Regions from separate parts of the Mesorhizobium sp. RCAM 06353 genome, predicted to be linked through region 1. Evidence: predicted binding sites of a transcription regulator. Region 1 holds the regulator's gene; each other region holds the start of a gene.
What was found. The regulator PhoB, encoded in region 1, activates phosphate uptake and scavenging genes when phosphate is short. The targets are predictions, from matches to a motif close to TGTCATNNANCTGTCAT.
Positions count from the first base shown of each region.

Region 2: AC56QX_RS13305 (acid phosphatase) is a predicted target of PhoB. The motif match lies at 4,797-4,813, and genes of this name have one in related genera.
Region 3: AC56QX_RS27345 (RNA degradosome polyphosphate kinase) is a predicted target of PhoB. The motif match lies at 4,785-4,801, and genes of this name have one in related genera.
Region 4: AC56QX_RS27890 (LTA synthase family protein) is a predicted target of PhoB. The motif match lies at 1,278-1,294, and genes of this name have one in related genera.

Region 1 is NZ_CM185031.1:1,950,407-1,957,969, forward strand. It holds gene pstB (phosphate ABC transporter ATP-binding protein PstB) at 1-310, shown strand, start outside; gene phoU (phosphate signaling complex protein PhoU) at 336-1,043, shown strand; gene phoB (phosphate regulon transcriptional regulator PhoB) at 1,063-1,752, shown strand; gene AC56QX_RS09195 (ROK family protein) at 1,765-3,015, opposite strand; gene xylF (D-xylose ABC transporter substrate-binding protein) at 3,287-4,327, shown strand; gene AC56QX_RS09205 (sugar ABC transporter permease) at 4,472-5,803, shown strand; gene AC56QX_RS09210 (ATP-binding cassette domain-containing protein) at 5,816-6,640, shown strand; gene AC56QX_RS09215 (CHASE domain-containing protein) at 6,793-7,563, shown strand, end outside.
Region 2 is NZ_CM185031.1:2,808,695-2,816,257, forward strand. It holds gene AC56QX_RS13270 (ABC transporter ATP-binding protein) at 1-501, shown strand, start outside; gene AC56QX_RS13275 (GNAT family N-acetyltransferase) at 506-985, shown strand; gene AC56QX_RS13280 (DUF6665 family protein) at 987-1,298, shown strand; gene AC56QX_RS13285 (cupin domain-containing protein) at 1,302-1,646, opposite strand; gene petA (ubiquinol-cytochrome c reductase iron-sulfur subunit) at 1,962-2,522, shown strand; gene AC56QX_RS13295 (cytochrome b) at 2,540-3,841, shown strand; gene AC56QX_RS13300 (cytochrome c1) at 3,869-4,726, shown strand; gene AC56QX_RS13305 (acid phosphatase) at 4,858-5,553, shown strand; gene AC56QX_RS13310 (hypothetical protein) at 5,685-6,182, opposite strand; gene AC56QX_RS13315 (adenine phosphoribosyltransferase) at 6,570-7,115, shown strand; gene AC56QX_RS13320 (MaoC family dehydratase) at 7,259-7,563, opposite strand, start outside.
Region 3 is NZ_CM185031.1:5,622,961-5,630,523, reverse strand. It holds gene AC56QX_RS27375 (amino acid ABC transporter permease) at 1-406, shown strand, start outside; partial or broken gene AC56QX_RS27370 (amino acid ABC transporter permease) at 411-1,569, shown strand; gene AC56QX_RS27365 (amino acid ABC transporter ATP-binding protein) at 1,647-2,396, shown strand; gene AC56QX_RS27360 (TIGR02117 family protein) at 2,511-3,176, shown strand; gene AC56QX_RS27355 (FAD-dependent monooxygenase) at 3,215-4,456, opposite strand; gene AC56QX_RS27350 (zinc-finger domain-containing protein) at 4,476-4,721, opposite strand; gene AC56QX_RS27345 (RNA degradosome polyphosphate kinase) at 4,951-7,152, shown strand; gene ppx (exopolyphosphatase) at 7,152-7,563, shown strand, end outside.
Region 4 is NZ_CM185031.1:5,717,040-5,724,602, reverse strand. It holds gene AC56QX_RS27890 (LTA synthase family protein) at 1-1,239, opposite strand, end outside; gene fabD (ACP S-malonyltransferase) at 1,518-2,465, shown strand; gene fabG (3-oxoacyl-[acyl-carrier-protein] reductase) at 2,526-3,263, shown strand; gene AC56QX_RS27875 (acyl carrier protein) at 3,463-3,699, shown strand; gene fabF (beta-ketoacyl-ACP synthase II) at 3,734-4,996, shown strand; gene AC56QX_RS27865 (hypothetical protein) at 4,984-5,256, opposite strand; gene mltG (endolytic transglycosylase MltG) at 5,255-6,382, shown strand; gene AC56QX_RS27855 (YicC/YloC family endoribonuclease) at 6,539-7,429, shown strand; gene gmk (guanylate kinase) at 7,451-7,563, shown strand, end outside.

The sequences.
Region 1 (7,563 bases):
AGGCGGCCAGCAGCAGCGGCTGTGCATCGCCCGCACGGTGGCGGTGAAGCCGGAAGTCATCCTGCTCGACGAGCCGGCCTCGGCGCTCGATCCGCTGTCGACCGCCAAGATCGAGGAGCTGATCGACGAGCTGCAGGCCGACTACACGATCGTCATCGTCACCCACAATATGCAGCAGGCGGCGCGCGTCTCGAAGCAGACCGCCTTCATGTATCTGGGCGAACTGGTCGAGTTCGACAAAACCGAGAAGATATTCACGTCGCCTCGCGAGAAGCGCACGCAAGACTACATCACCGGCCGCTTCGGCTGATCGCACGCATACGAGGACCAGGATCATGGCCGAACACACAGTCGCAGCCTTCGATGAGGATCTCGGACAGATCAGCAGGCTGATCAGCGACATGGGCGACCTCGCCGGCTCGATGGTCGGCGGCGCCACCAAGGCGCTGCTGAATTCCGACAACGCGCTGGCACAGCGTGTGGTCTCCGACGATGCCATCATGGACGCGCGCCAGCGCGAACTCGACGACCGCGCCATCACGCTGATCGCCAAGCGCCAGCCGATGGCCGATGATCTGCGCCATGTCGTCGGCTCGATCCGCATGGCCGGCGACCTCGAGCGCATTGGCGACCTTGCCAAGAACATCGCCAAGCGCGTCGGCACCGTCGGTCTCAGCGCCACGCCGCGCGACCTGTCGCACTCCATCGACGCCATGGCGCAGCTGGTGCTGATCCAGGTGCAGGGCGTGATCGAAGAGTATGCGGCGCGCGATGCCGCGGCACTGGCGAAGCTGCGCGCCGACGACGAACGCATCGACGTCAAATACACCTCCGTCTTCCGCGAACTGCTGACTTACATGATGGAAGATCCGCGCAACATCACGGCGTGCACGCATCTGTTGTTCTGCGCCAAGAATCTCGAACGCATCGGCGACCACGTGACCAACATCGCCGAAAACGCCTACTATGTCCTGACCGGCACGCAGTTGCCCGCCAATCGTCCCAAGCAGGATGAGACGGCGATGTCGGCGCCCGCGGCCTGACGCAAGAGGTGACCAATCAATGATCGCGCCACGCATTATGGTGGTGGAGGATGAGGAGCCGCTGGGGGTGCTGCTCCGTTACAATCTTGAATCCGAAGGCTACCAGGTGGAGGTGGTGCCGCGCGGCGACGAGGCTGAAATCCGCCTGCAGGAGAACGTGCCCGACCTTCTGGTGCTCGACTGGATGGTGCCGGCGGTGTCCGGCATCGAACTCTGTCGGCGCCTGCGGATGCGGCCCGAGACCGAGCGGCTGCCGATCATCATGCTGACCGCGCGGGGCGAAGAAAGCGACCGCGTACGTGGGCTCTCGACCGGCGCCGACGACTATCTGGTCAAGCCGTTCTCGACGCCGGAATTCATGGCTCGCGTCAAGGCGCTGCTGCGCCGCGCCAAGCCGGAAGTTCTGTCAAGCGTGCTCAAGGTCGGCGATATCGTGCTCGACCGTGAATCGCACCGGGTCTATCGCAAGAAGAGCGAGATCCGGCTCGGCCCGACCGAGTTCCGCCTGCTTGAATTCATGATGCGCCATCCCGGCCGCGTGTTCTCGCGCAGCCAGCTGCTCGACAATGTCTGGGGCGAGACGATCTATATCGACGAGCGCACGGTGGACGTGCATGTCGGCCGGCTGCGCAAGGCGGTCAACAATGGCCGCATGCCGGACGTTATCCGCACCATTCGTGGGGCGGGCTACGCGATCCGCGAGGATTGAGCGCGACCTGATTCAGGCTACGTTTTTCTTTGCGGCAAGGCCTGATTTCGCCTGCACGCCTGGCGCGAAAATCTCCTGGTCGACGAAGGTCAATGCGCGCATGGCGCAGCCTTCGCGGATGAGGGGAAGTTCGTTCGGTTCGGTGTCGAAGGAAATCGATTTCGAGTGTTGGCCGCCGGCGGTCTGGGCGATGGCCTCGCGCAATGCCGGCTCGATCAGGTCGAAGGCGGCGGCGCTGACGCCGACCATGGCGACGGGTGCGGGATCGATCAGAGCGAACAGGCTGCCGAGGCCGTAGCCCAGTGCCTCGCCGGCTTTGCGGTAGGCTTCGCGCTCGGGTCCGTCTCGTTCGCGTGCCGTGGCGGCGAGCGCCCGCATCTGCGCGTCGCTGACATCGGCGACCGGCTCGGTGTCCTCACTGAGTTGCCTGGCGTTACGCCAGATGGCGTAGTTGCCGGCATAGGCCTCGACGCAGCCGCGGCGTCCGCAGCGGCAGAGCGCGCCGCCGGGCCGATGGATCATGTGGCCGAACTCGCCGCCCGAGGAATGGGTGCCGGTGAACAGCTCGCCCTTCAGCACCAGGCCCATGCCGATGCCGTGCGACAGAAGGATGGCGATGAAGTCGTCGCGGTAGCGCTCGGGATCGCGCCAGCGCAGCGCCACCGCCATCATGTTGCAGTCGTTTTCCATGGTGGCGGGGATGCCGAACTCGGCCTCGAGTATGTCGGCGAAGGCGATGTTGGTCTGCGGCGTGATCGGCGACCAGAGCATCGCCCGGGCCGCGGTGTCGGTGATGCCCTGGATCGCCAGCGCGATGCGGGCGACGCTGCGCACGTCGATATCGGGATCCTCGAGGCGCCGCCGCACGATGGCGACGCATTCGCCGATCAGCGCTTCGCGCGACATGGTCAGCGTGTCCAGCCGGCGCTGTTCTTCCGATACGACCTGGCCGGCATAGTCGATGACGGCGACGGAGAGGAAATTCAGCGACAGCACCACGGTCATGACAGCCGCGGCCTCGGGGTTCAGGCCGAGGCCGACCTGCGGCCGGCCGCGTTTGAGCGCGCCGGCCTCGCTCGGCTTGCCTTCGGCCAGGATGCCTTCGCCGATCAGGTCGGAAGAGATCGCCGATATGGTCGAGTGGCTGAGGCCGGTGGTCGCGGCAATCTCGGTGCGCGACGGCCGACCGGCCCGGCGCACGGCCGCAATCACCATGGCGCGGTTGCGCCGGCGCAGATCGTCGTGGCGGATTCCGACCGACATGTTTTCCCACATCCTCCCGGTCGCCGCGGTTCCTCCGGCCCCTCGAACGCTGCCAGCGACACGGTCAAATACTGGCAGAAGCGGCCCGCCCTGTCATTTATTTATTCCGAGGCTCGAAAAAAATTCGCGAGGACATCAAAATCCATCAGAATCGTTGTTGACAGCGTTCCGGTGTTGCATCAGTGTTTTTTCGAGGCTCGAAAAAATAGAGCCTTTGTGCCGGCCTTAGGGCCAGTTTGGTCGCGCCATACGCGGCGCAGGGAGGAATATCATGAAGAGATTCACAGCCGCCATCCTGGCGGGTGTCGCCATGTCGCTGACGCTCGTGTCGGTCGCGCAGGCGAAGGACAAGGTCATCGGCGTTTCGTGGTCCAACTTCCAGGAAGAGCGCTGGAAGACCGACGAAGCCGCGATGAAGAAGGCGATCGAAGCCGCCGGCGACAAGTACATCTCCGCCGATGCGCAGTCCAACCCCGGCAAGCAGCTTACCGATGTCGAAAGCCTGATTTCGCAGGGCGCCAATTCGCTGATCATCCTGGCGCAGGACGCCTCGGCCATCGGTCCGGCCGTGCAGAAGGCGCTGGACGAAGGTATTCCGGTCGTCGGCTATGACCGCCTGATCGAGAACAAGGACGTCTTCTATCTGACCTTCGACAACAAGGAAGTCGGGCGCTTGCAGGCGGCTGCGGTGTTCAAGGCCAAGCCGGAAGGCAACTATGTCTTCATCAAGGGCTCGGGTGCCGATCCGAATGCCGATTTCCTGTTCTCGGGCTCGATGGAAGTGCTCAAGGCGGCCATCGACAGCGGCAAGATCAAGAATGTCGGCGAGGCCTATACGGACGGCTGGCTGCCCGCCAACGCTCAGAAGAACATGGAGCAGTTCCTGACCGCCAACGACAACAAGGTCGATGCCGTGGTCGCGGCCAATGACGGCACCGCCGGCGGCGTCGTCGCGGCGCTGACGGCGCAGGGTTTGGCTGGTACCGTGCCGGTCTCGGGCCAGGACGGCGATCATGCCGCGCTGAACCGCATCGCTCTCGGCACGCAGACCGTATCGGTGTGGAAGGACGCGCGCGAACTCGGCAAGAATGCCGCCGAGATCGCCTCGCAGCTGGCCGACGGCAAGAAGATGACCGACATCGCTGGCGTCAAAGACTTCACGACGCCTGGCGGCAACACCGTCAAGTCACTGTTCCTGACCCCGGTGGCTATCACCAAGGACAATCTCAACGTCGTCATCGACGCCGGCTGGATCAAGAAGGACGAAGTCTGCGCAGGCGTCGCCGCCGGCAGCGTCGCGGCCTGCAACTAAACGGCGCAATACCGTTCGATATCAACGCCGCGGCCCAAAAGCCGCGGCGTTTCTCAAGGGGCTTCCGCTTCAAATGACTGCGGCAAGCAAATAGCATCCATGTTCCGGCACCCGCGCCAGACGGTAAACCGGTGGGAGGATAGCATGACCGACACGACCTCTAATCAACCGGTCGGCAGCACTGCGGCGGATAAGGCGCGTGCATCCGAACTCAGCGCCGTTGGACGGTTTCTCAAGGCTACCGAACTCGACACACGCATGCTCGGCATGGTCGGTGCGCTGCTGGTCATCTGGGTCGGCATCCATATCCTGTCGGGCGGGCTTTTCCTGACACCGCGCAATCTGTGGAACCTGTCGGTGCAGACCTCGTCGGTCGCGATCATGGCGACCGGCATGGTGCTGGTTATCGTTATGCGCAACATCGACCTCTCGGTCGGATCCGTCGAAGGCGTGATCGGCATGATCATGGGTGTGGCGCAGGCCGAATTCCTCATTCGCGTCATGGGTTTCCAGCTTGGAAATCCGTGGCTCTGGATCATCGCGCTGGCGGCCGGTGTGGTGCTGGGTCTCCTGATCGGTGCGTTCCAGGGCTTCATCATCGCCTATATGGAGGTTCCGGCCTTCATTGTGACGCTTGGCGGACTGCTGGTCTGGCGCGGCATGGCATGGCTGATCACCAGCGGGCGCACGGTCGCGCCGCTCGACACAACCTTCCAGCTGATGGGCGGCGGACCACGCGGCTCGATCGGCGCTACCGCGAGCTGGATCGTCGGTGTGGTCGCTTGCGTGGCGGTTGCCTTCATGCTGCTCAACGGCAGGTCGCAACGCAAGCGGTTCAACTTTCCGCTGCGCCCAGTTTGGGCCGAGACCTTGCTTGGCGTGGTTGCTTGCGCCGCTATCCTTGGCGCCGTCTGGATCGCCAATTCCTATCCATGGCCGATCGGCATCGTGCGCCAGTACGCCCAGCAGAACGGCATTACCCTTCCCGAAGGCGGGCTGTTCATCGCCCATGGCGTTGCCATACCGGTGCTGATGGCGGTGGCTGTCGGCATTATCATGACCTTCATCACCAAGCGCACGCGTTTCGGCCGCTATGTTTTCGCCATTGGCGGCAATCCGGAGGCGGCCGCACTTGCCGGCATCAACACGCGCTGGGTGACCATGAAGGTGTTCATGATCATGGGCGTGCTGGCCGCGATCAGCGCGGCGATCTCGTCGGCCCGGCTCAACGCGTCGACCAATGCGCTGGGCACACTGGACGAGCTTCTGGTCATCGCCGCCGCTGTCATCGGCGGTACGTCGCTCGCCGGCGGCGCCGGCACGGTGATGGGCGCCATGCTGGGCGCGCTTTTGATGCAATCATTGCAGTCGGGCATGGTGCTGCTCGGCATCGACTCGCCGCTGCAGAGCATCGTCGTTGGTGCCGTGCTGGTCATCGCGGTGTGGCTCGACACCGTCTATCGCAAGCGGGTTTAGGGGAGAATAATCATGGCTGACAAAACCGCTCCCGCAACTGCCCCCACAACTGCCCCCACTGGCACGCCGCTGATCGACATGCGCAACATCTCGATCGCCTTTGGCGGCATTCGCGCCGTCGATGATGCCTCGATCGATCTTTTCCCCGGCGAGGTCGTGGCGCTGCTCGGCCACAACGGCGCCGGCAAATCGACGCTGATCAAGATCCTGTCCGGCGCCTACAAGCGCGATGCCGGCCAGATCTTCGTCAATGGCGAGGAGGCTTCGATCGCCAATCCGCGCGATGCCAAGAAATACGGCATCGAGACGATCTACCAGACGCTCGCTTTGGCCGACAATGTCGACGCTGCCGCCAATCTGTTCCTCGGCCGCGAGCTGATGACCGCCTGGGGCACGCTCGACGACGTTGCGATGGAGGCCGAGGCACGCAAGGTCATGGGCCGGCTCAATCCGCGCTTCCAGCGCTTCAAGGAGCCGGTGATCAAGCTGTCTGGCGGCCAGCGGCAATCGGTGGCGATTGCACGTGCAATCCTGTTCAACGCCCGCATCCTGATCATGGACGAGCCGACCGCAGCCCTTGGCCCGCAGGAAACGGCGCAGGTCGGCGAACTGGTCAAGCAGCTCAAATCCGATGGTATCGGCATCTTCCTGATCAGCCACGACATCCACGATGTGTTCGAGCTGGCCGACCGGGTCTGCGTCATGAAGAACGGCCAGGTCGTCGGCACCGCGCGCACCACCGATGTCACGCAGGACGAGGTGCTCGGCATGATCATCCTGGGTAAATGTCCTCCGGGCGCCATTCCCGGGCCTGGCGCGCTGAAGATCGCGGCCTGAGGCCTGCCGGCGGCCCGGTATGGGCTGACCGGGCATGGCCGGTTGCCGCTCACGTGATATGCCAGTGATCGCCATGGCTTGGCCTTGGCATTGTGTTGGCCTGATGACTTGCCCATAAAGGTCCGGTGTTGCCCCATGGACCGCATCATCCGTTGAAGAAACTCTTTCCGATTGTCGCGTTCATCGCCGTTGCGCTGATCAGCATGACCATGGCGGGGTTCGCCTATTTCGCGACGCAGGAAGCCTCCCGCATCAAGTTCGAAGCGGCTGCCGACGACGCCCTCAACCGAATCGAGAGCCGGATCGATCTGCATTTGTCGCTGCTGCGCTCGACGCAGGCGCTGTTCGACGCCCGCAATGGCGACATCTCCCAGAGCGAGTTCAAGGCGTTCTTCAACGCGCTGGATGTCGACAATAATTTCGCCGGCCTGCGCGGCATCGGCTTCATCGGGCTCGTCAAGACGGGTGACGAAGCGGCGGTCGAACGTGACATCCTCCACGATTTCGGGGCCAGCCATCCGGTCTATCCGGACACGACGCAGCCTTGGCGTGCGCCCATCATGCTGTTCGAGCCGCTGGACCCGTCCAACCAGGCTGCCATCGGCTACGACATGTTCAGCGAGCCGGTGCGGCGCGCGGCGATCGAGAAGGCAATGGCCGATGACCAGCAGCATGCGAGCGGACTGGTGCAACTGGGCCAGGGCACGGGTGCGACGCAGACCTTCACCGGCTTCCTGGTCTTTGTGCGGCTCAATGTCGAGACCGCGCCGGAGGTCATCAACGCATCGCGATCCTCGACCGCGGGCTTTCTCTACGCGGCCTTCCGGGCCCGCGACCTGTTCCAGATCGCGCTCAGCCGGGCGCCGCTGCTGCCGGTCAACACCGAGATCTATGACGGCGCGGTCAACAGCGACGACCTGTTG
Region 2 (7,563 bases), 860 kb from region 1:
ATCAAGCTCGGCATGCCTGACGCGACCGACGCCGAGGTGATCGCGGCGGCGAGGAAGGCCGAGGCGCATGACTTCATCCTGGGCCTGCGTGATAACAGGGACCGCGCCGGCTACGAAGCCTTTGTCGGCGAGCGCGGCGTGAAACTGTCGGGCGGCCAGCGCCAGCGGGTGGCAATCGCGCGCGTCTTCCTCAAGGATGCGCCGATCCTGATCCTCGACGAGGCGACCTCGGCGCTCGATTCCGACATCGAGGCGGCGATCCAGGAGAATCTCACCCGGCTGATGGAGAACAAGACGGTCATCGCCATCGCCCACCGGCTGTCGACGATCGCCGCCCTCGATCGCCTCGTCGTGTTGGACGGCGGCCGCATCGTCGAGCAAGGCACGCATGACGAGCTGGTGGCGCTCGACGGGCTTTATGCGCGGCTGTGGAAGCGACAGTCCGGCGGCTTCCTCTATCACGAGGAAAGCGTGCTCGAAGAGACGCGGCCGGCGGAGTAGGCGCATGGGTGGATCGCCAGAGGTCGGCCCAGAGATCGGCTATGTGCTCAAGCGGCTCCGGCCAACCACGCCGGCCTTCGACAGGCTGAAGGACGAGAGCCGGCTGGAAGGCTACTGGATGCTGGTGCGCCTGGCGGACAGCTGGGCAGGCGGCCGCAACAAGTTCCTGAAGCGAGGCGAGGCGCTTTACGGGGCATGGCACGGCCGGGACCTCGCCGGTGTCTGCGGGCTGAACATCGATCCCTATGTCGAGGGCAGGGAGCAGGGCCGGGTCCGGCACCTGTTCGTCAGCGCGCCTCACCGCCGTGCCGGCCTTGGCCACATGCTGGTCGAGACCGTCATCGATCGGGCCCGCCAGTATTTCAGCGTGTTGAACACCCGCGCGCCGCCGGCAGCCTTCGGCTTCTACGAAAGGCTTGGCTTTCAGCGCGTGGCAGGCGAAGAATTCGTCACCCACCGCTTGGTGCTCGGGAAGGGGAACTGAAATGTCCTTGCGTCCGCCATCTCATCTTGCCGGCTCTTCGGCCGCCGAAGCCGCCTTCGACGCGCTTGGCCATGAGATCCTGGCCGAGAAGGCGGCGGCACTCGGCCGGGCCGGCCAAAAGGTCGAGGAAACGCTGGCTCGGCTAAGCGACAATGCAGACGAGGAACTGCGTCCCCGGCTTCTCAAGGAGGCTGCCGCGGCCGTGCACGCCTATTTCATCCAGCGCGAACTTTGCGGCCTGCGCAGGCACGAGGCCGTCATCCGCGAGTATGGCATCCCCAAGGCGGTGCTTGTCCGGTTGGGGGCAATGTAAGGATCATTCGAGCCATTCGGTGATGAACTTGCCGTTCTCGTGAATGTCAGTGGTTTCCAGCGGACCCGGACCGAGATTGGTGAATTTGTGCGGTGTGTGGGGCGGCACGATGACAATCTGGCCGGCGGAAGCCTCGATTTCCTTATCGCCGACGGTGAACAGGCCGGTGCCCTGGCGGATGATGAAAATCTCGGTGTAGGGATGGGCGTGCAGCCGCGGGCCGCCGCCTTCATCTGGCAGGTAGTTGAAGATCAGGCAGGAGTTGGAGCCGTAGGCACCGCATTGCAACTCGCCCTTCCAGTGGTCGGAGCGAACGGCCCATTCCTCACGGTCTATGACGTGTGCCATGCCTGGGAAGATAGATCACACCAACGCCCCGTGTCGAGGCAAGCTGGAGTCTCGGATTTTGCTGATATTTCCCGGTTGTTTAGCCGCCCTCTGCGGCCATTCGCCGTCCCGCCGGCCAATAGGGGATTTTGTCCCCGCGACAATCTGCCCTTGTGCCTTCACCCGTCTGGACAAAAACGGGCTTCACGCATAAACCGAAGTCCAAATGCCGGAGGAATTCGCTAGCCTGTTCGCCATGCGCTGTCGGGTTGGCGTGATTGAGCGGGGAACAAGGCTCGGCCACCGGCGCGGAAGAGGCGAAAGGATCAGGCACCCGTGAGCGCAACCGACATCCACGATCCCAATCGTCGAGATTTTCTTTATGTCGCCACGGGCATGGCCGCCGTGGTCGGCGCCGGTGCCTTCGCCTGGCCGTTCATCGACCAGATGCGCCCAGATGCCTCGACGCTGGCACTCGCTTCGGTCGAGGTCGATGTCGCCTCGCTGACGCCTGGTAGTTCGCTGATCGTCAAATGGCGCGGCAAGCCGGTCGTGGTGCGCAACCGCACCGAAAAGGAAATGAAGGACGGCGAGGCCGTCAGCCTCTCCGATCTCAAGGATCCGATCGCCCGCAACGCCAATCTGCCGGCCGACGCGCCGGCGACCGACGCCAACCGCACCACGCCCGGCAAGGAAGCCTGGATGGTGATGGTTCAGGTCTGCACGCATCTGGGCTGTATCCCGCTTGGCCAGGAAGGCGATTTCGGCGGCTGGTTCTGCCCGTGCCATGGTTCGCAATACGACACCGCCGGCCGCATCCGCAAAGGCCCGGCGCCCGAGAACATGGCTGTGCCGGTATTCAAGTTCATTTCCGATACCAAGATCCTTATCGGTTGAGGCAGGGGGATATTTCGATGAGCGAGGGACACTCGACCTACACGCCCAAAACCGGTATCGAACGCTGGTTCGACGCCCGCATGCCGCTGCCGCGGCTGGTCTATGACAGCTTCGTCGCCTATCCGGTGCCGCGCAACCTCAACTACATGTGGACCTTCGGCGGCATCCTGTCGATCATGCTGGTGGCGCAGATCCTGACCGGCATCGTGCTGGCCATGCACTACACGGCCGACACCAATCTCGCCTTCGGCTCGGTCGAGAAGATCATGCGCGACGTCAACTCCGGCTGGCTGTTGCGCTACATGCATGCCAACGGTGCCTCGTTCTTCTTCATCGCCGTCTACATGCACATCTTCCGCGGCCTCTATTACGGCTCCTACAAGGCGCCGCGCGAGTTGCTCTGGATCCTCGGCTGCATCATCTACCTGTTGATGATGGCGACCGGCTTCATGGGCTACGTGCTGCCTTGGGGACAGATGAGCTTCTGGGGTGCCACCGTCATCACCGGCTTCTTCAGCGCCATTCCGCTGGTCGGCGAATGGATCCAGCAGTTGCTGCTCGGCGGCTTCGCCGTCGACAACCCGACGCTGAACCGCTTCTTCGCGCTGCACTACCTGCTGCCGTTCATGATCGCCGGCGTCGTCGTGCTGCACGTCTGGGCGCTGCATGTCGTCGGCCAGTCGAACCCGACCGGCATCGAGGTCAAGTCGAAGACCGACACCGTCGCCTTCACCCCTTACGCGACCATCAAGGACGCGTTCGGCATGATCGTGTTCCTGTTCATCTTCGCCTATTTCATCTTCTTCCTGCCGAACTATCTCGGCCATCCCGACAATTACATCGTCGCCAACCCGCTGAAGACGCCCGCCCACATCGTGCCGGAATGGTACTTCCTGCCGTTCTACGCGATCCTGCGCGCCATCACCTTCAACATCGGGCCGATCAACTCCAAGCTCGGCGGCGTGCTGTGCATGTTCGGCGCCATCGTCATGCTGTTCCTGGTGCCGTGGCTCGACACCTCCAAGGTGCGCTCGGCGGTCTACCGGCCCTGGTACAAGCTGTTCTTCTGGCTGTTCGTGGCCGACGCCATCCTGCTTGGCTGGCTGGGCTCGCAGCCGGCGGAAGGCAGCTATGTGTTCATGGCGCAGATGGCGACGTTGTTCTATTTCGCCTTCTTCCTGATCGCGCTGCCGGTGCTTGGCCTGATCGAGACGCCGCGCAGGCTGCCGAACTCGATTACCGAGGCGGTGCTCGAAAAGAACAAGGGTGGCAGCGGGCATCCGGCGGGCGCCACGGCCGCGCCAGAGACCAAGGGCTGAGCGGTAGAGAATCTAAGGGGATTTGGCATGAAAAAGATTCTCACCTCGCTGGCGCTGATCGGCCTTGTGGCCGCCGGCACTGCGGCCTTCGCGGCCGAAGAGGCGCACAACGCGGCAGCGCCGACGCATTTCCCGATCAATGAGCCGAAGGAGATGAGCTGGAGCTTCACAGGTCCGATCGGGACCTATGACAAGGGCCAGCTGCAGCGCGGCCTGAAGGTCTACAAGGAAGTCTGCTCGGCCTGCCATTCGATGAATTTAGTGGCGTTCCGCACCCTGTCGGACCTCGGCTATTCGGATGCCCAGATCAAGTCGCTGGCGGCGACCTACACGATCCATGACGGCCCCAACGATGCCGGCGACATGTTCGACCGTCCCGGCAAGCCGTCGGACTATTTCCCGGCGCCGTTCCCGAACACGGAAGCGGCCGCGGCCGCCAATGGCGGCGCGGCGCCGCCCGACATGTCGCTGCTGGCCAAGGCACGCGGCGTCGAGCGCGGCTTTCCGCAGTTCGTCTTCGACATTTTCACCCAGTATGACGCGGGCGGCCCCGACTACATCCACTCGCTGCTGACCGGCTACGACCAGACGCCGCCTGCCGGCATGGTCATCCCGGAAGGCACGCATTACAACCCGTACTTCATGTCCGGCGTGTCGCTGAAAATGCCCAAGCCGCTCTCCGACGGCCAGGTGACCTATGATGACGGCGCACCGCAGACGGTCGACCAATATTCCCGCGACGTCGCAACCTTCCTGATGTGGGCGGCCGAGCCGCACATGGAAGCCCGCAAGCATACCGGCATCAACGTGCTGTTTTTCCTGCTGGTGTTCGGTGCGCTGGTCTACCTCGTCAAGCGCAAGGTGTGGGAAGACGTGGCGCACTAAATCGCGCCAAAGCCGCACAAGACTACAAAAGGGCGCCTTGAGGCGCCCTTTCGCGTTTCGCAGGCGGTGATGTCACATGGCCGTCATCGCCGGTAGCGATCCTGCGTCATTCCCACGAAAGGATCGCACCCATGAAGAAATACGCATCGCTGACGGCTGGTCTGCTGCTGCTGATCATCGGCTCGGCCGCCCAGGCCGAAGACGCAAAACCCTTCGTCACCAACAAGGATGTCGACCTGACGATGATCCTGCCGCCACCGCCGGCAAACGATTCGGCGCAGACCAAGGCCGAACTCGGCGAGGTGCTGGCGCTGCAAGTGACGCGCACGCCCGAGATGGTGGCCAGCGCCGTTGCCGACTCCGAGGAGAATGTCTGGCGCTTCGCCAATGTGATGGGGCCGAATTTCAACAAGGAGAAGCTGCCGAAATTCAGCGCCTTCTTCGACCGCGTCGTCGAGACCGAAGGCGCTGTCGTCGATCCGGCCAAGGATGTCTGGAAGCGCCCGCGTCCGCACCAGCTCAGTGATCTCGTCAAGCCGGCGGTCAAGCTGTCGAGCTCAGGTTCCTGGCCATCCGGCCACGCCACGGTCGGCACCATGATGGGCATCATCCTGGCCGACATGGTTCCGGAGAAGCGCGCCGAGATCATGGCGCGCGCGGCCGAATACGCCCACAACCGTGAGGTTGGCGGTATCCACTATGCGTCCGACGTCGAGATGGGCAAGATTTCCGGCAGCGTCATCGCCGCGGTCCTGCTCAACCGGGACGACTTCAAGGCTGAATACGAAGTGGCCAAGGCCGAGCTGCGGGGCGACCTCGGCATGTAAGTCCTAAAGCGCGTCGCGTCGAAGCGGATTCATGCGACGCGCTTTGGGTGCTCTCTGCGTGCGCCAGCCGGGACGTCAGTTTGTCTTAGTTCTAGCGCAGAGGGCTCCAGGGGACTGAAGCCGGCAATAGCTCACTGCGTCGACACTTGCACCGATATTGGAAAGGCAAAGTACAGATTGCAGGCAAGAAGCTCGATACCTCGTTTTCCCAGGCGAGCGAGAGGGTCAGGCGCTTCAACGGCAACAGTTGCGCTGCCTTTGGCCTTCGTCTGCAGTGTGACGAGAGTATCATAGACTACGCGACGCTCGCGGACGGATGCCTGCTTCGGATTTTCAGGGTAATAAACCGGGATCGTCAAAATCAGGTAGTCCATCCGACAGCGCGGCGCCGAAATCGCGATTGCCTTCCTGCGCAGAGCGATCTCGAACACGCCGGACCGTTCGTTGAATCCAGTGATCCATTGTCGATGCGTATGCAATTGTCCAAGCGCCTCGCCGACCACGAAATCTGCCGGGCGTAGCACGACCGTCCAACTGGCCCGCTCGGCAGCGGAGCCGGCTGCCAGAGCCCAGCTCAGGAGCGAGGCTGCCATGATGACGATCGGTATTTTCCGCAGAAGATGGGTCATGTAGCGACCATGGTTCGACCGGAAGGGGCGCTTCAGTCGCCCCTTTTTACCCCTATGCGAGAGTTCGGCAAGCCGTCCTTTGGCATAGCGCGGCGATCAAACAGATGCGGATCGAGATCGGACGGGCTATGAAGCTGAGAGGCTGCAATTCGATCGGACAAGTGCCACGCGGGAATCTGCGCTTCCGCTAATCGGTAAAGCAGGACCCAGCCGTGGCGGACAGCATCGGCGCGGAAGATCGCTGCAGCGGCCAGTCCAATCCTTTGCCGGATGCGCTTGTCTCGGGCGTCACATCGCGCTAGCCGTTGTCGGTCGCGCCGGGCTACGATTGGCCCTGGCATCGTTTCACATCTGTCCGCCGAAACTGGATCATCCGGAGCCGCCTTCATGAAACCTTCGCTCGAAGACACGCTGCTGGCCGCGATCCGCACCATTCCGGACTATCCGAAACCCGGCATCCTGTTTCGCGACATCACAACGCTGCTCGGTAATGCGCGCGCCTTCCGCCGTGCCATCGACGAACTGGTGCATCCCTATGCCGGGCAGAAGGTCGACAAGATCGCCGGCATCGAGGCGCGCGGCTTCATCCTGGGTGGCGCCGTCGCCCATCAGCTCTCGGCCGGCTTCGTGCCGATCCGCAAGAAGGGTAAGCTGCCCTTCGAGACGGTGCGCGTCGCCTACAGCCTGGAATACGGGCTGGACGAGATGGAGATGCACAAGGACGGCATTGCCCCTGGTGAGAAGGTAATCCTGGTCGACGATCTGATCGCCACCGGCGGCACGGCGGAAGCGGCGGTCAAGCTGCTGCGCCAGATCGGCGCCGATATTCTGGCGGCCTGTTTTGTCATCGACCTGCCGGATCTCGGTGGGCGCGCCAAGCTTGAGGCGCTGGGTGTGCCGGTCAGGACGCTGATTGGGTTTGAGGGGCATTGAGGCCGCAAATACTGCACGGGAGGCAAGTACGGCGTCGAGCTTGATATCTACGGCCTGCCGGGTCCCCGCTGCTTCGCAGCGTCCCGGCGTTCGTTGGCCTTTCATCGTGCCACTGGCACGATGAATTCGCTTACGCGAACCGGCTACTCACCCACCTTCACCAGCACGGCGCTCTCGAACTCCAGCACCTTGTCGCCGGTCGCGGCGAAAGCCTCGCAGCGCAGCGCCAGCAGCCGCCAGCCGGGGCGCGATGAGATCGGGCGGTGGGAGACCGCCGTGCGCGTGAAGGTGACGGTTTCGCCGGCGTAGACGGGCTTCAGCCATTTCAGGTTCTTGAAGCCGGGGGAGGGGCCGAATTCGGGCATCGGGCCAGGGCCGTTCCAGTTGGCGCCCTCGGCGTCCATGCGGGCTTCGAGGTTGAGTTTCATCCAGGTGGCGGCGGTGTGCC
Region 3 (7,563 bases), 3.5 Mb from region 1:
GCCGGAGTTTCTGTCACTCTATCTGGCGCTGTCGTTTTATACCGCCGCTTTCATCTCCGAGATCGTGCGCGCCGGTATTCGCGGAGTTGCCAAGGGCCAGAGCGAGGCCTCGGCTGCGCTTGGTCTGCGTGCCGGCCAGGCGTTGCGGTTGGTCGTCGTGCCGCAGGCCATGCGCATCGTCATTCCGCCACTGGCCAGCCAGTATCTCAACCTAACCAAGAATTCCTCGCTCGCCATCGCCATCGGCTATCCCGACCTGACGGCGACGACCGGAACGGTGCTCAACCAGACCGGCCAGGCAGTGGAGTGCGTGGTCATCATGATGGTGATCTATCTGGCCATCAGCATCCTGACCTCGCTGCTGATGAACTGGTTCAATGCCAAAATGGCGCTGGTGGAGAGGTAAGGACATGCAAGAACATGATATGTCCTGGGTTCGCACCGAAATGATGCTGGCGCAACCGGCGCCTGCCGGCGTCACGGGCTTCAGCGCGTGGGTGCGAAGGAACCTGATCGCCTCGGTAGGCGATACCATTATGACCATAATCGGTTTGGCGCTGGTGGTGATGATCCTGCCGCAAATCATCAACTGGGCCTTCATCAGCGCTGTGTGGACGGGACCGAACCGGACCGTATGCGCCACGGTAACGCAAGGCGGAATTCAGCCGGACGGCTGGTCTGGCGCATGCTGGGCCTTTGTGAACGCCAAGTTTGGCCAGTTCATGTTCGGAACCTATCCGATCGAGGAGCGCTGGCGGCCAATTCTGGTCGGCATACTGCTCGTCGTGCTTATGGTGCCGATGCTGATGCCGAGCGTGCCGCGCAAGGGCCTCAACGCCCTGCTGCTGATCGTCGGTTTACCTGTTGTGGCGTTCTTCCTCCTGGTGGGCGGCGTGTTCGGTCTGGAGCATGTCGAAACCGCGCGCTGGGGCGGCTTGCTGGTAACGCTGTCGCTGTCTTTCGTGGCCATCGTCGTGTCGTTGCCGCTTGGCATCGTACTGGCGCTTGGCCGGCGCTCCAAAATGCCTGTTGTCAAGATGCTGTGCGTCATCTTCATCGAAGCCGTGCGTGGCATTCCGTTGATCACCGTTCTGTTCATGGCCAGCGTCATGCTGCCGCTGTTCCTGCCGCCGGGCGTCACCTTCGACAAGTACCTGCGCGCGCTGATCGGCGTGTCGTTGTTTGCGGCCGCCTATATGGCCGAAGTGGTGCGTGGCGGCCTGCAGGCGATTCCCAAGGGGCAGTATGAAGGCGCCGATCTCGCTCGGTCTCGGCTATTGGCAGAAGATGTATTTCATTGTCATGCCTCAGGCGCTGAAGCTGGTCATTCCGGGCATCGTCAACACCTTTATCGGCATGTTCAAGGACACCAGCCTGGTCACCATCATCTCGATGTTCGACCTGCTTGGCATCGTCAAGCAGAACTTCTCCGACGCCAACTGGGCGACGGCGCAGACGGCCAAGTCCGGCCTGATCTTTGCCGCCTTCGTCTTCTGGCTGTTCTGCTTCGGCATGTCGCGCTATTCAATGTACACCGAACGCCGGCTCGACACCGGCCACAAACGCTAACAAAAGAACAAGGGGACCCTGTCATGGCCACCGAAAACGCCGTCAGCGCGGAAGAGATCAAGGTCAACGCCGCCAAGATGCACATCTCGACCACCGATGTCGCCATCGACATCATCGCCATGCACAAATGGTACGGTGAGTTCCATGTGCTGAAGGACATCAACCTGAAGGTGATGCGCGGCGAACGCATCGTCATCTGCGGACCGTCCGGCTCCGGCAAATCGACCATGATCCGCTGCATCAACCGGCTGGAGGAGCACCAGAAGGGCAAGATCATCGTCGACGGCAAGGAACTGACCAACGATCTGAAGAAGATCGACGAGGTGCGCCGCGAGGTCGGCATGGTGTTCCAGCACTTCAACCTGTTCCCGCATCTGACCATCCTGGAGAACTGCACGCTGGCGCCGATCTGGGTGCGCAAGACGCCGAAGAAGCAGGCCGAGGAAATCGCCATGCATTTCCTCAAGCGCGTGAAAATCCCCGAGCAGGCAAACAAATATCCGGGCCAGCTATCGGGCGGTCAGCAGCAGCGCGTGGCGATCGCCCGTTCGCTGTGCATGAACCCGCGCATCATGCTGTTCGACGAGCCGACCTCGGCGCTCGATCCGGAAATGATCAAGGAAGTGCTGGAGACCATGGTCGGCCTCGCGGAAGAAGGCATGACCATGCTGTGCGTCACCCACGAGATGGGCTTTGCCCGCAAGGTCGCCAACCGGGTGATCTTCATGGACCAGGGCCAGATCGTCGAGCAGAACACGCCGGCCGAATTCTTCGACCACCCGCGCCACGAGCGCACGAAACTGTTCCTGTCGCAGATCCTGCACTAGGCTTTTGATGACCAAGGAGAGCCCGGCTGAAGCAGTGCCGGGCTCTTTTGCGTATGGATAGGCAGAGGCGGGCGGTTCGTGTCGCGCCGGGATGCGTTTGCAGGGCCGCCATTCATGAAAAAGCTCGGCCGTTTTCTTGGTCTGCTGTTGATCGCGGTCGTGCTCGCCGTCACGCTCGGCACTTTCGTGCCGCGGCCGCTCTGGCAAACAGCCGGCGACAAGTCTGTGACGCGTCATATCCTGGTGCTGAGAAACCCGATCCACACCGACATCGCCATCCCGGTCGACGATGCGGTGCGCCAACGCTTTCATTTTCTGGTCGAAGCCGGCATCCCGGCCGACGCGCCGGAGGTGCGCTACATCGTCTTCGGCTGGGGCGGCCGCGCCTTCTATCTGGAAACGCCGACCTGGTCTGAGCTGAAAGCCGTTCCGGTGATGAAAGCGCTGACCCTCGACGCGTCGGTCATGCATGTCGATGTCGCCGGCGATATCGTCGAACCGCATCCCGATGTCGCCGGCTTCGACATCGGTAATGACCAGTTCGCGGCCTTGCTTGATTTCATCCAGGCCAGCTTTCAGCAGGGACCGAGCGGTCCGATCCATATCCAGAATGCCGCTTATTCCAGATTCGACGGCTTCTTCGAAGCCAACGGCCATTTCAACGCACTGGTCGGCTGCAACACGTGGACGGCGGCGGCACTGCGCACCGCCGGTCTGCGCACTGGCTGGTGGAACCCGCTGCCGGTGTCGCTGGGGCTGTCGATGCGGCTCTATAACTAGCGCCTTTCCGCAGACAAGCTGAAAAACATGCCTCGATTTCAGCGCCGGATGATTTTCTGCTGCTCCCAGCCATAGAGCCAGTCGAGGTCGGCGGCGAGTTTATCCGAGGAGCGCATGGTGAGGAACAGATTGCGGGCGATGGCGACGGGGCCGGCAGCATGCCAGGCAAGGCGGTTGACGGCGCCACGGCGAGCAACTCTCGCCACACGCGGCCGTCGCAAGTTCTCCCAGATCCGAAGACTTTCCACTGGATCGGCAGGGAATTCGGCCATGACATTGGCAAGCGTCGCCGCATCCTCGATCGCCATCGCCGCGCCTTGTGCCGCGAAGGGTGTCATCGCATGCGCGGCATCGCCGATCAGTGCGATGCCGGCTGGCGTTGTCCAGGGCTGCTTCTGTTCGACGGTGTGGAGCGGCCAGGTCAGCCACGGGCCCGCCATTTCCATCAACTTTACGAGTCCTGGCGCGGTGCCGCGCATAGCGGTGGCGAGGATGCCGGGATCGGCATGGCCGGACCAGCCCTCGGCAATGCGCTCGCCTTTGGTGAAGGCGACGAGATTGAAGGCGTCACCCTTGCTGACGGGATAGGCAACCATGTGGAAACCCGGATGCAGAAAAGTCGTGACGCAATCGACCGCGCCGATCGCGGCAAAGGCTTGCCCAGCGGTGCTGTCGGCCGCGACGGTGGCGCGCCAGGCCAACTGTCCCGAAAAACGGCTTCTTGGCGATGCCACCCTCTTGGTCGAATCGACAAGTGCGCGCACCGAGGACCAGACGCCATCGGCGCCGACCAGCAAGGAGCCTTGTGCCTCGGCCGTCTTGCCATTGACCTCGACACTCGCCGTAACACCATGGCTGCCGGTGGCAATGCTGGCGACGCGCGCACCGGTGGTGAGATGAATACCCGGCATATCGGCAACACGCGCTGTCAGTGCGCTGTGCAGGTCGGCCCTGTGGGCGACGAGATAAGGCGCCCCCCAACGCCTTTCGCCCGCTTGCCCCAGCGGCACGCGGGCCAGTTCGCGCAACGTCGCGGCGTCCTTCAGCACCACCGCTTCCGGCATAACCGCTGTCCGCAACAGCCGGTCCAGCACGCCGAGGTCTCGCAGGATGCGTGTCGCGTTGGGAGAAAGCTGGAGGCCGGCACCCACGGCTTCGAGGCGCGGAACCTGTTCGAACACCCGCACGGGGTAGCCGCGTGCGGCGAAGGCGAGGGCGGCTGTCAGCCCGGCAACGCCGGCCCCGGCGACGATGACTTGCCGGAGTTGCGCGTCGTGCATGGGCTCAGCCGCTGGAGGCTCAGGCGGCCTGGTCGATGTAGAGGCAGCCAGCCGGCAGCGTTTCCGTCGCCTTCAGCTTCGGCGAATAGCGGTAGAGCGTCGAGCAATAGGGGCAGACTTTCTCATTGTCGTCGCCCATGTCGAGAAACACATGCGGATGGTCGAAAGGCGGGTTGGCGCCCGTGCACATGAATTCCTTGACCCCGATGTCGATCGCCGGATGGCCCGCATCGTTCTGGAAATGGGGAATGGAACCGCCTGCCATCGTCGTCTCCTTAACGCAGTCTCGCATGCATCTGGATCATAACAGGTCTCTTTGCAAGATCGATGAAATCAAACTGTCGCAAAAGCCTGTCAGAGGATAAGTTAAGCCGGTTAAGCGCGTGAGCGCGGACGCAAAGCGATTCCGCGACCGATCATGCGACACAAAGGCATGTTAGAGCGTCTATCGCCATCTGGCGGCGCTGCAAAAGGAACGGTTACGGGCAGGGATCATGAACGAACTGAAGCCGGTGCAGAGCGAATTCGTCAATGTCGAGGTGGCCAGTTCGGAAGGCGGCAACCCCGATCGCTTTGTCAACCGCGAGTTTTCCTGGCTGCAGTTCAATCGCCGCGTGCTCGAGGAATCGCTGAACACCCATCATCCGCTGCTGGAGCGTGTCCGCTTCCTGTCGATCTCGGCAGCCAATCTCGACGAGTTCTTCATGGTGCGCGTCGCTGGCCTCGCCGGCCAGGTGCGCGAAGGAATCACGCTGAAAAGCCCCGATGGCCGCACGCCCGAGCAGCAGCTCGAACAATTGCTGCGCGAGGTCGAACGGCTGCAGGAAGACCAGCAGAAGAGCCTTTCGGCACTCACCGTGCTGCTCAACAAGGAAGGCATCGAGAGCATCACCCGCGACGCTCTGACCAAGGACGAGAAGGTCTGGCTGGAGGACCATTTCCAGGACCAGGTGTTTCCGGTGCTTACGCCGCTGTCGATCGACCCGGCGCATCCGTTCCCGTTCATTCCCAATCTCGGCTTCTCGATGGCGCTGCAGCTGCGCCACCGCAAGAATGGCGAGGAGATGAGTGCGCTGTTGCGCCTGCCGGTGGCGCTGAAGCGCTTTATCCGTTTGCCCGATCGCAAGCACCATGTCCGCTTCATTCCGCTGGAAGAGGCGGTCGGCCTCTATATCGGCAAGCTGTTTCCGGGCTATGAGGTCAAGGGTTCCGGCACGTTCCGCATCATTCGAGACAGCGATATCGAGGTCGAGGAGGAGTCGGAAGATCTCGTGCGCCTGTTCGAGACGGCGCTGAAGCGCCGCCGCCGCGGTTCGGTGATTCGCATCGAATTCGACAAACTTATGCCTGGCGAACTGCGCGAATTCGTGGCCGGCGAGCTTGGCGTATCGTCGAGCCGCATCAGCGTGCTCACCGGACCGCTGGCGCTCAGCCAGATCTCCGAGATTGTCTCCATCCCTCGCGATGACCTGAAGTTCACGCCCTACAATCCGCGCTTTCCCGAGCGCATCCGTGAGCATGGCGGCGACTGTTTTGCCGCCATTCGCGAGAAGGACATCGTTGTCCACCACCCCTACGAATCCTTCGACGTCGTCGTGCAGTTCCTGCGCCAGGCGATGGCCGATCCCGAAGTGGTGGCGATCAAGCAGACGCTTTACCGCACCTCCAACGACAGCCCGATCGTGCGCGCGCTGGTCGACGCGGCCGAGGCAGGCAAGTCGGTGACCGCACTTGTCGAGCTCAAGGCCCGGTTCGACGAGGAAGCCAACATCCGCTGGGCGCGCGACCTCGAGCGTGCCGGCGTGCAGGTTGTGTTCGGTTTCCTCGAGTTGAAAACCCACGCCAAGATGTCGCTGGTGGTACGGCGCGAGGACGGCAAGCTGCGCAACTACGTGCATCTCGGCACCGGCAACTATCATCCGGTCACCGCGCGCATCTACACCGACCTGTCCTTCTTCACCACCGATCCGACAATCGCGCGCGATGTCGCCCAGCTGTTCAACTTCATCACCGGCTATGCCGAGCCGACCGATGAAATGCGGATTGCGATCTCGCCATTCACGCTGAGAAGCCGCATCCTCAAGCACATTTCCGACGAAGTCGCCCATGCGCTGGAAGGAAAGCCGGCGCGCATCTGGATGAAGATGAACGCGCTCGTCGACCCGATCGTCATCGACGCGCTCTATGATGCCAGCCGCGCGGGAGTGGAAATCGACCTCGTCGTGCGCGGTATCTGCTGCCTGCGGCCGCAGGTGCCGGGCCTGTCGGAAAACATCAGGGTCAAGTCGATCGTCGGCCGGTTCCTCGAACACAGCCGCATCTATTGTTTCGGCAACGGCCATGGCCTGCCCTCGGACGAGGCGATCGTCTATATCTCCTCGGCTGACCTGATGCCGCGCAATCTTGACCGTCGCGTCGAAACCATGGTGCCGATCACCAATCCAACTGTGCATGAACAGATTCTGGGCCAGATCATGCTGGGCAACATCATGGACAATCAGCAAAGTTTCGACGTATTGGCAGATGGAACCTCCCGGCGCGTCGTGCTGGAGGAGGGCGAGGAACCGTTCAACGCGCAGGAATATTTCATGACCAATCCGAGCCTGTCGGGACGGGGTGACGCGCTGAAGTCGCATGCGCCCAAGCGCATTGCGCAGTTCAAGCGCCGCAAGAAGAACGCCGCAGCGTCCACCTGATGATGTCTGATTCCCAGGGCCGGCTGCAGGACCGCCGACCGCTGTCCATCATCGACATCGGGTCGAATTCGATCCGCCTTGTTGTCTATGAAGGGCTGGCGCGCTCGCCGACCATGCTGTTCAACGAAAAGATGCTGGCCGGCCTCGGCCGCGGCATCGTTTCGACCGGCAAGCTCGACCCCGAGGCGGTGACGCGCTCGATGGAAGAGTTCCGCCGCTTTCGTGCGCTGTCCGACCAGGCCGGCTCCGAGCATATGTATGTTCTGGCCACCGCCGCGGCGCGTGAGGCGATCAACGGTCCCGATTTCATCCACCGCGCCGAAGAGGTGCTGAAAACCGAAATCCGGGTGATCAGCGGGCGTCAGGAAGCTTATTATTCGGCGCTTGGTGTCATTTCGGGCTTCCACCCGG
Region 4 (7,563 bases), 3.4 Mb from region 1:
GCGGATGATCTCGTCCGTCATCGCCGCATCCGATGCCAGCGGTCCGCGCTTTTCCATCGGCGGCAGCGTCTCTTCCGACTTGAAATCGTTGAAACCGAAATCGGCATAGACCGCGCCGCGGTTCCAGAACCAGTTGGTGCCGGGATGGATGGCGCGTGCCCGGTAGCCCTCGCTCTTCAGGAAGGTCGCCATCGAAGGCGTCGGCGTGCGCACATATTGCTGGTAGGGAATGCTGCCGGCGGGCAGGAAGGCGTTGGAAAAACCGGTCAGCGCCTCGAATTCGATGTTTGCGGTCATGCCGCCGAATTCAGGCGAGAACATCGAACCGGAACGCAACGATCGCACGGTGGGAATGGGATCCGGTGTGATGGAGACGCCGGGCAGCTTGGTCGGATCCCAGAAGGATTCGCTCATGACGACGATGATGTCGGGCTTTTCATCGGGCACCGAGGCCGTCACCTGCGGCCGCTCGATCGCCGCGATCGCCTTGTCGGAATAGCCTGATGGTGCCGAGACATGCGCCATCGGCACGTTGAGCGCGAAGGCAAGCGCAAACCCGTTCGAGGCATAGTTTTCCTTCTGGTCCCACATGATCGGGATGATCTGCAGCCGATCCCTGGTCCAGGAGAAGGTGGCATAGTCCATGATCGAGACAAAGAAGGCGAGCAGCGGCACCGCCAGCGTCAGCCGGGCAAGGCGGCCTTTGTGGCTGAGTGCGGGAACCTTGCGGCGCCACAGCCGCCAGCCATAGACGAGCAGCGACAGGCCGGCGACGATGCCGACGACCATGGCGAGCGCGGTCATCGGCCGGTCGCGCACCAGGAGTGGCAGCAGGGCGACGATCTGGCGGGCGTAGAGAAAGTCAGTCGGATAGAGCGGATCGCCGAGATAATGCGATTTCTGGTGGCCGACAAAGGCCAGCGACAGGGTCAATGGCGCGACGATCATCAGGCTTTGATGACTGCGGCCGAGCACGGCATCGAGGCCGATCAGGATCAGCGCGAACACGACGATGGTCGTCCAGCCCGGCTTGAGCGGCTGCAGGAAGAAGGAGACCGTGCCGGCAAAGTCGCCGCGTACGATCAATTCGATGACAAACACCAGGATGGTTGAGATCGCCAGGCTGATCAATCCGTAACGGACGACAGGCCATCTCCGGCCCGGCAGATAGCCGGTGGACGGATCGTCTTCCAGGAACTGAGGCGCGGCTTTACCTGCGCGTTTCGAACTCTTTGCCACTTTGACTTCCCACCCAGCGACAACCCAAGTCACTCGATTGTCATATAATTGTCACGCAAAGCTAGCGCCTGTGGCGGAAATAAGAAGAGCCAGCAAACGATTCGTGAGCGGTTTTCATCAGGAGTGATCGCCAAAAAGCCTTTCGGAACAGGCACCCGGCGCATGGTTCCGACTCGGGACTGGGCTGAACCGGGCTTGACTTGGCGGCCTGCCTTGCGCCACAGGCAGGAAAAACGCGTGTTATCAGGCAAGCACAACCAGTCTTGGAGAGCCCTCGCATGGCCATTGCATTCACCTTTCCGGGACAAGGCAGCCAGGCTGTCGGCATGGGCAAGGATCTCGCCGACGCCTTTCCCGAGGCACGCAGGGTCTTCCAGGAAGTCGACGATGCGCTCGGCGAAAACCTGTCGAAGCTGATCTGGGAAGGTCCCGAAGAGACCCTGACGCTGACGGCCAACGCGCAGCCGGCGCTGATGGCAGTGTCACTGGCGGCGATCAGGGCGCTGGAAGCGAGCGGCTTCTCGCTGAAGGACAAGGTCGCCTATGTCGCGGGCCATTCGTTGGGCGAATATTCGGCCCTTGCCGCCGCCGGGTTCGTCTCTGTTGCCGATGCCGCCCGTCTGCTGCGCATTCGCGGCAACGCCATGCAGGCGGCGGTGCCGGCCGGCGAGGGCGCCATGGCGGCGATCATCGGACTGGAGCAGGCAGATGTCGAAGCCGCTTGCACCGAGGCCGCACAAGGGGCCGGCAAGGTCTGCCAGATCGCCAACGACAATGGCGGCGGCCAGATGGTCATTTCCGGCGCCAAGGCCGCGGTCGAACTGGCGGCGAAACTGTGCACCGAAAAGGGCGCCAAGCGGGCGCTGATGCTGCAGGTCTCGGCGCCCTTCCATTCGGCGCTGATGGCGCCGGCGGCCAATGTCATGCGCGACGCGCTCGCCGGGGTAACGAAGCATGCGCCGGCAGTGCCCGTGCTGTCCAACGTCACCGTGACCCCGACCAGTGATCCCGACGAGATCGCGCGGCGCCTGGTCGAGCAGATAACCGGCCGCGTGCGCTGGCGCGAAACGGTGGAATGGTTCGGCGCCAACGGCGTTGCAACGCTTTACGAGATCGGCGCCGGCAAGGTGCTGTCGGGCCTAGCACGGCGCATCAATCGCGACATCGCCACATCAGCCGTCGGCACCTCGGCCGATGTTGAGGCGGCGCTGGCCGCGCTTGCATAATCCACTGGCGATTTCACCCCTTCCGTGTGAAGGCTGTTTTCTCAGATCAGGAGACAAAAAATGTTCGAACTGACCGGCCGCAAGGCGCTCGTCACCGGAGCATCGGGAGGCATCGGCGAGGCGATTGCCCGCGTGCTGCATGCGCAAGGCGCCATTGTCGGCCTGCACGGCACCCGGATCGAGAAACTGGAGACCTTGGCAGGCGAACTCGGTGACCGGGTCAAACTGTTCCCGGCCAATCTGTCGAACCGCGACGAGGTCAAGGCGCTTGGTCAGAAGGCGGAGGCCGAGCTCGAAGGCGTCGATATCCTGGTCAACAATGCCGGCATCACCAAGGACGGCCTGTTCGTGCGCATGTCGGACGCCGATTGGGACTCGGTGCTCGAAGTCAACCTGACCGCCGTTTTCCGGCTGACCCGCGAACTCACCCATCCGATGATGCGCCGCCGCCATGGCCGCATCATCAACATCACCTCGGTGGTTGGCGTGACCGGCAATCCCGGCCAGACCAATTACTGCGCCTCCAAGGCCGGCATGATCGGCTTCTCCAAATCGCTGGCGCAGGAGATCGCCACCCGCAACATCACCGTCAACTGCGTTGCCCCGGGCTTCATCGAATCGGCGATGACCGACAAGCTCAACGACAAGCAGAAAGAGGCGATCATGGCGGCGATTCCGACGCGCCGCATGGGCACGAGTGTTGAAGTGGCGTCCGCCGTCGCCTACCTCGCCTCCAACGAAGCCGCCTACGTCACCGGCCAGACCATCCATGTCAACGGCGGCATGGCTATGATTTGACGGATACGGCGGGGCTGTGAAAAGAGACCATTTCGCCTTGGACCTCAGCCATTTTTCGTGTAATGCGGCCCGCAACCCGGCGGTTCGGGCAAAAACCGGTCCGTGGCCGTTGCGTTTCCGGCAGGACCATCTTTCAGCTTGATTAGCGGCATTCTGCCCGCTAACGAAGACAGACAAACAAAAGACGAGGATGCCCCAAATGAGTGACACCGCAGAGCGCGTCAAGAAGATCGTCATCGAGCACCTGGGCGTCGATGCCGACAAAGTGACGGAGCAGGCGAGCTTCATCGATGATCTGGGCGCTGACAGCCTCGACACGGTCGAACTCGTCATGGCGTTCGAAGAAGAATTCGGCGTCGAGATTCCCGACGACGCAGCCGAGACCATCCTGACGGTCGGCGATGCGGTGAAGTACATCGACAAGGCTTCGGCCTGACGCTTTCCGCAGTCATCACCGGGGAGGACCTGCGATGAGGCGTGTCGTCGTCACGGGCCTAGGGTTGTTGTCGCCGTTCGGCATGGGCTTCGAGCACAGCTGGAAGGAACTTCTGACCGGCCGCAGCGCCGCCAAGCGCATCACCGAGTTCGAGGTGGAGGATCTTGCTTGCAAGATCGCCCACGTCGTTCCGCGTGGTGACGGCAGCAATGCCACCTTCAATCCCGAGGCCGTGCTCGAGCCGAAGGAATTGCGCAAGATCGGCGATTTCATCCTGTACGGGATTGCCGCCGCCGATGAGGCGCTGAAGGATTCCGGCTGGGAACCCAAGACCCACGAAGAGCAATGCGCCACCGGCGTGCTCATCGGTTCGGGCATTGGCGGCATCGAGGGCATCGCCGAGAACGCGATGATCCTCAAGGAACGCGGCCCGCGCCGCATCAGCCCCTTCTTCATCCCGGGCCAGATCATCAATCTCGTCTCCGGCCAGGTTTCAATCCGGCACGGGCTGAAAGGCCCGAACCATGCTGTCGTCACGGCCTGTTCGACCGGCGCGCACGCCATTGGCGATGCTGCCCGGCTGATCATGTGGGGCGATGCCGACGTCATGGTCGCCGGTGGCGCCGAGGCGCCGGTGACGCGGCTGTCGATCGCCGGCTTCGCCGCCTGTCGGGCGCTGTCGACCGATCGCAATGACACGCCGCAGACGGCGTCGCGTCCATACGACCGTGACCGCGACGGCTTCGTCATGGGCGAGGGCGCCGGTGTGGTGGTGCTTGAGGAACTCGAGCACGCCAAGGCGCGCGGTGCGAAGATTTATGCCGAGGTGACCGGTTACGGTCTCACCGGCGATGCCTATCATATCACGGCTCCGGCTGAAGATGGCGACGGGGCTTTCCGTTGCATGACGGCGGCGTTGAACCGGGCCAAGCTTACGCCCGCCGACGTCGACTACATCAACGCGCACGGCACCTCGACCATGGCCGACACGATCGAACTCGGCGCTGTCGAGCGGCTGGTCGGCAATGCGGCGTCGAAGATTTCGATGTCGTCGACCAAGTCGTCGATCGGCCATCTGCTGGGTGCGGCGGGTGCCGCCGAAGCGATCTTCTCGATCCTCGCGATCCGGGACAATGTCGCGCCGGCGACCATCAATCTCGACAACCCGGAGCGCGAAACCGCGATCGACCTGGTGCCGAACAAGCCGCGGGCTCGCCAGATCGACGTGGCGCTGTCCAATTCCTTCGGTTTCGGCGGCACCAACGCTTCGCTTGTATTCCAGCGTTACAATGGCTGATCGCCCGGCTGCCGGGCGATGCGTCGGCATGTCGTCAATTTTGCCATATTCGCCCCTACTCTGCCGCAGGGGATTCGTTGAGAGATCAAACGGTAGGGCGAAATGAACACAAATCCGTCGGGCAACGGAGAATTCGGGCAACGGCCGGCGAATACCGGGCCGATCGTGCCGAAGACAGCCAGCGAGGCCTTGCGGCCGGAAGCCGGAACGCCGCCGCCGAAGCGCTCGCGCGCTTCGCGCAGCCAGGTCGTCGTGTTCATGAACTTCGTCATCTCCTTGGTGATGCTGATGGTTCTGGCGGCGGGTGCGGCGCTTTACTTCGGCAAGCAGGAATTCACCGAAGCCGGTCCCTCAGCCAATGGCGACACCTTCCTGGTCAAGCCGAACACCGGCGTCGCCGACATCGCCGACCAGCTTGAGCGCCGTGGGCTGATCAGCGATGCCCGCGTCTTCCGCCTTGGCGTGCGTGCCTTCGGCAACGATTCCGCGCTCAAGGCCGGCGAATACGAGATCAAGCCCCGGGCATCCATGCGCGACATCATGGAGCTTCTGAAGAGCGGCAAGTCGGTGATGTACTCGCTGACCATTCCGGAAGGGCTGACGGTCGAGCAGGCCCTGCAGCGTATCGCCGACGAGCCCGCTTTGAGCGGCGACATGCCGGCGACGACACCTCCCGAGGGCAGCCTTGCCACCGACACACTGCGCTTCACGCGCGGCGCGACGCGCCGGCAGATGATCGACAAGCTGGTGGCCGATCAGAAGAAGCTGGTCGACGAGGTCTGGCAGCGTCGCGCGCCGGACCTGCCGCTCGCCAATATCGAGGACTTCGTCACCCTGGCCTCGATCGTCGAGAAGGAAACCGGCAGGGGGGACGAGCGTTCGCGCGTCGCCGCCGTGTTCCTCAACCGGTTGGCCAAGGGCATGCGCCTGCAATCCGATCCGACCATCATCTATGGTCTGTTCGGCGGCAAGGGGAAGCCCGCGGACCGCCCGATCTACCAGTCGGACATCCAGAAGCAGACGCCCTACAACACCTATGTGATCAGCGGCCTGCCGCCGACGCCCATCGCCAATCCGGGCCGTGCGGCGCTTGAGGCCGTGGCCAATCCATCGAAGACCGACGATCTCTATTTCGTCGCCGACGGCACGGGCGGTCACGTCTTTGCCGCGACGCTGGACGAGCACAATGAGAATGTCGCCCGTTATCGTGCGTTGCAGAAGAAGCAGGCCGATGACGCGGCCAAGGCCGCCGCTGCCGCTGGTACCAGCGGCAATGCCGACAAGCCTGCCGATGACAAGCCCGCTGCCGACAAGCCTGCCGACGACAGCGACGGTACCGGTGGCGACAATGGCGATGCCGGCGGCGATGCGGGCGATGCGCAGTAAGACGAAGAAAGGCGTTGCCCGGAGGGCGACAGCCTGACATTTGAAAGAACGCCAGCGTCCGATTTTGACGCACCGTGGCGTGGTTGTTTTCAAGCAGCACTTGCCCCCGTCCGGAAAACTGGCTTTGGGGTGATGCGCCAGGGGTGTGCAGGCGACATGAATTTGCAGAGCATGACCGGGTTTGCGCGCGCCGTCGCCGAGCATGACGGCACTTCGATCGCCTGGGAGGTCAAGTCGGTCAACGGCAAGAGCGTCGAGGTGCGGCTGCGGTTGCCGCCGGGTTTCGAGCGGCTGGAGCCGACGGTCAGGCAAACACTGCAGAAGCGTTTCGCCCGCGGCAATTTCCAGGCGACGCTGACCATCGGCCGCGCCGCCGGCGCGCAGGCGCTACCCGTTGTCAACGAGGCCTTTCTAAAGGACCTTGCTGGGCTGGCGAAGCGGCTGCAGGAACAATTCGGCGTTGCCCCCGCGTCAGCTGACGGGTTGCTGTCGCTGCGTGGCGTGCTCGACATTCCCGAAACCGTGGAAACCGAAGAGGCGCGCGCCGCGCTCGACATCGCCATCATGGCTGCGCTCGACGTGGCACTGAAAGGGCTGGAGCAGGCACGGCAGGGCGAGGGTGCGGCACTGGCTTTGCTGCTATCCGGCCACATCGACGCCATCGAGGCGCTGACTTTGCGCGCGGAGGCGGATCCGTCTCGCGAGACCACGGCGATCCGTGAACGCATCGCCGAGCAGGTCAAGCTGCTGATGGACGCGTCCGCCAATCTGGATGCGAGCCGGCTGCATATGGAGGCGGCATTCCTCGCCACCAAGGCCGATATCCGCGAAGAGATCGACCGGCTGAAAACGCATGTCGCATCTGGCCGGGCCCTGCTCGAGGGCGGCGGCGCTGTCGGCCGCAAGCTCGATTTTCTGGCACAGGAATTTAACCGCGAATCGAATACGCTGTGCTCGAAGTCGAACGCCGCAGCTGTCACCGCGATCGGACTGGAGCTGAAGGCCGTGGTCGACCAGTTTCGTGAACAGGTCCAGAATCTGGAGTAGCCGATGGTTGCCAAGGAACCGATGGTTCCCAGGGATTTGGGGTCCCGCATCCGCCGCCGGGGGCTGATGCTCGTGCTGTCGTCGCCATCCGGCGCCGGCAAGTCGACGATCGCCCGCAACCTCCTGGAAAGCGA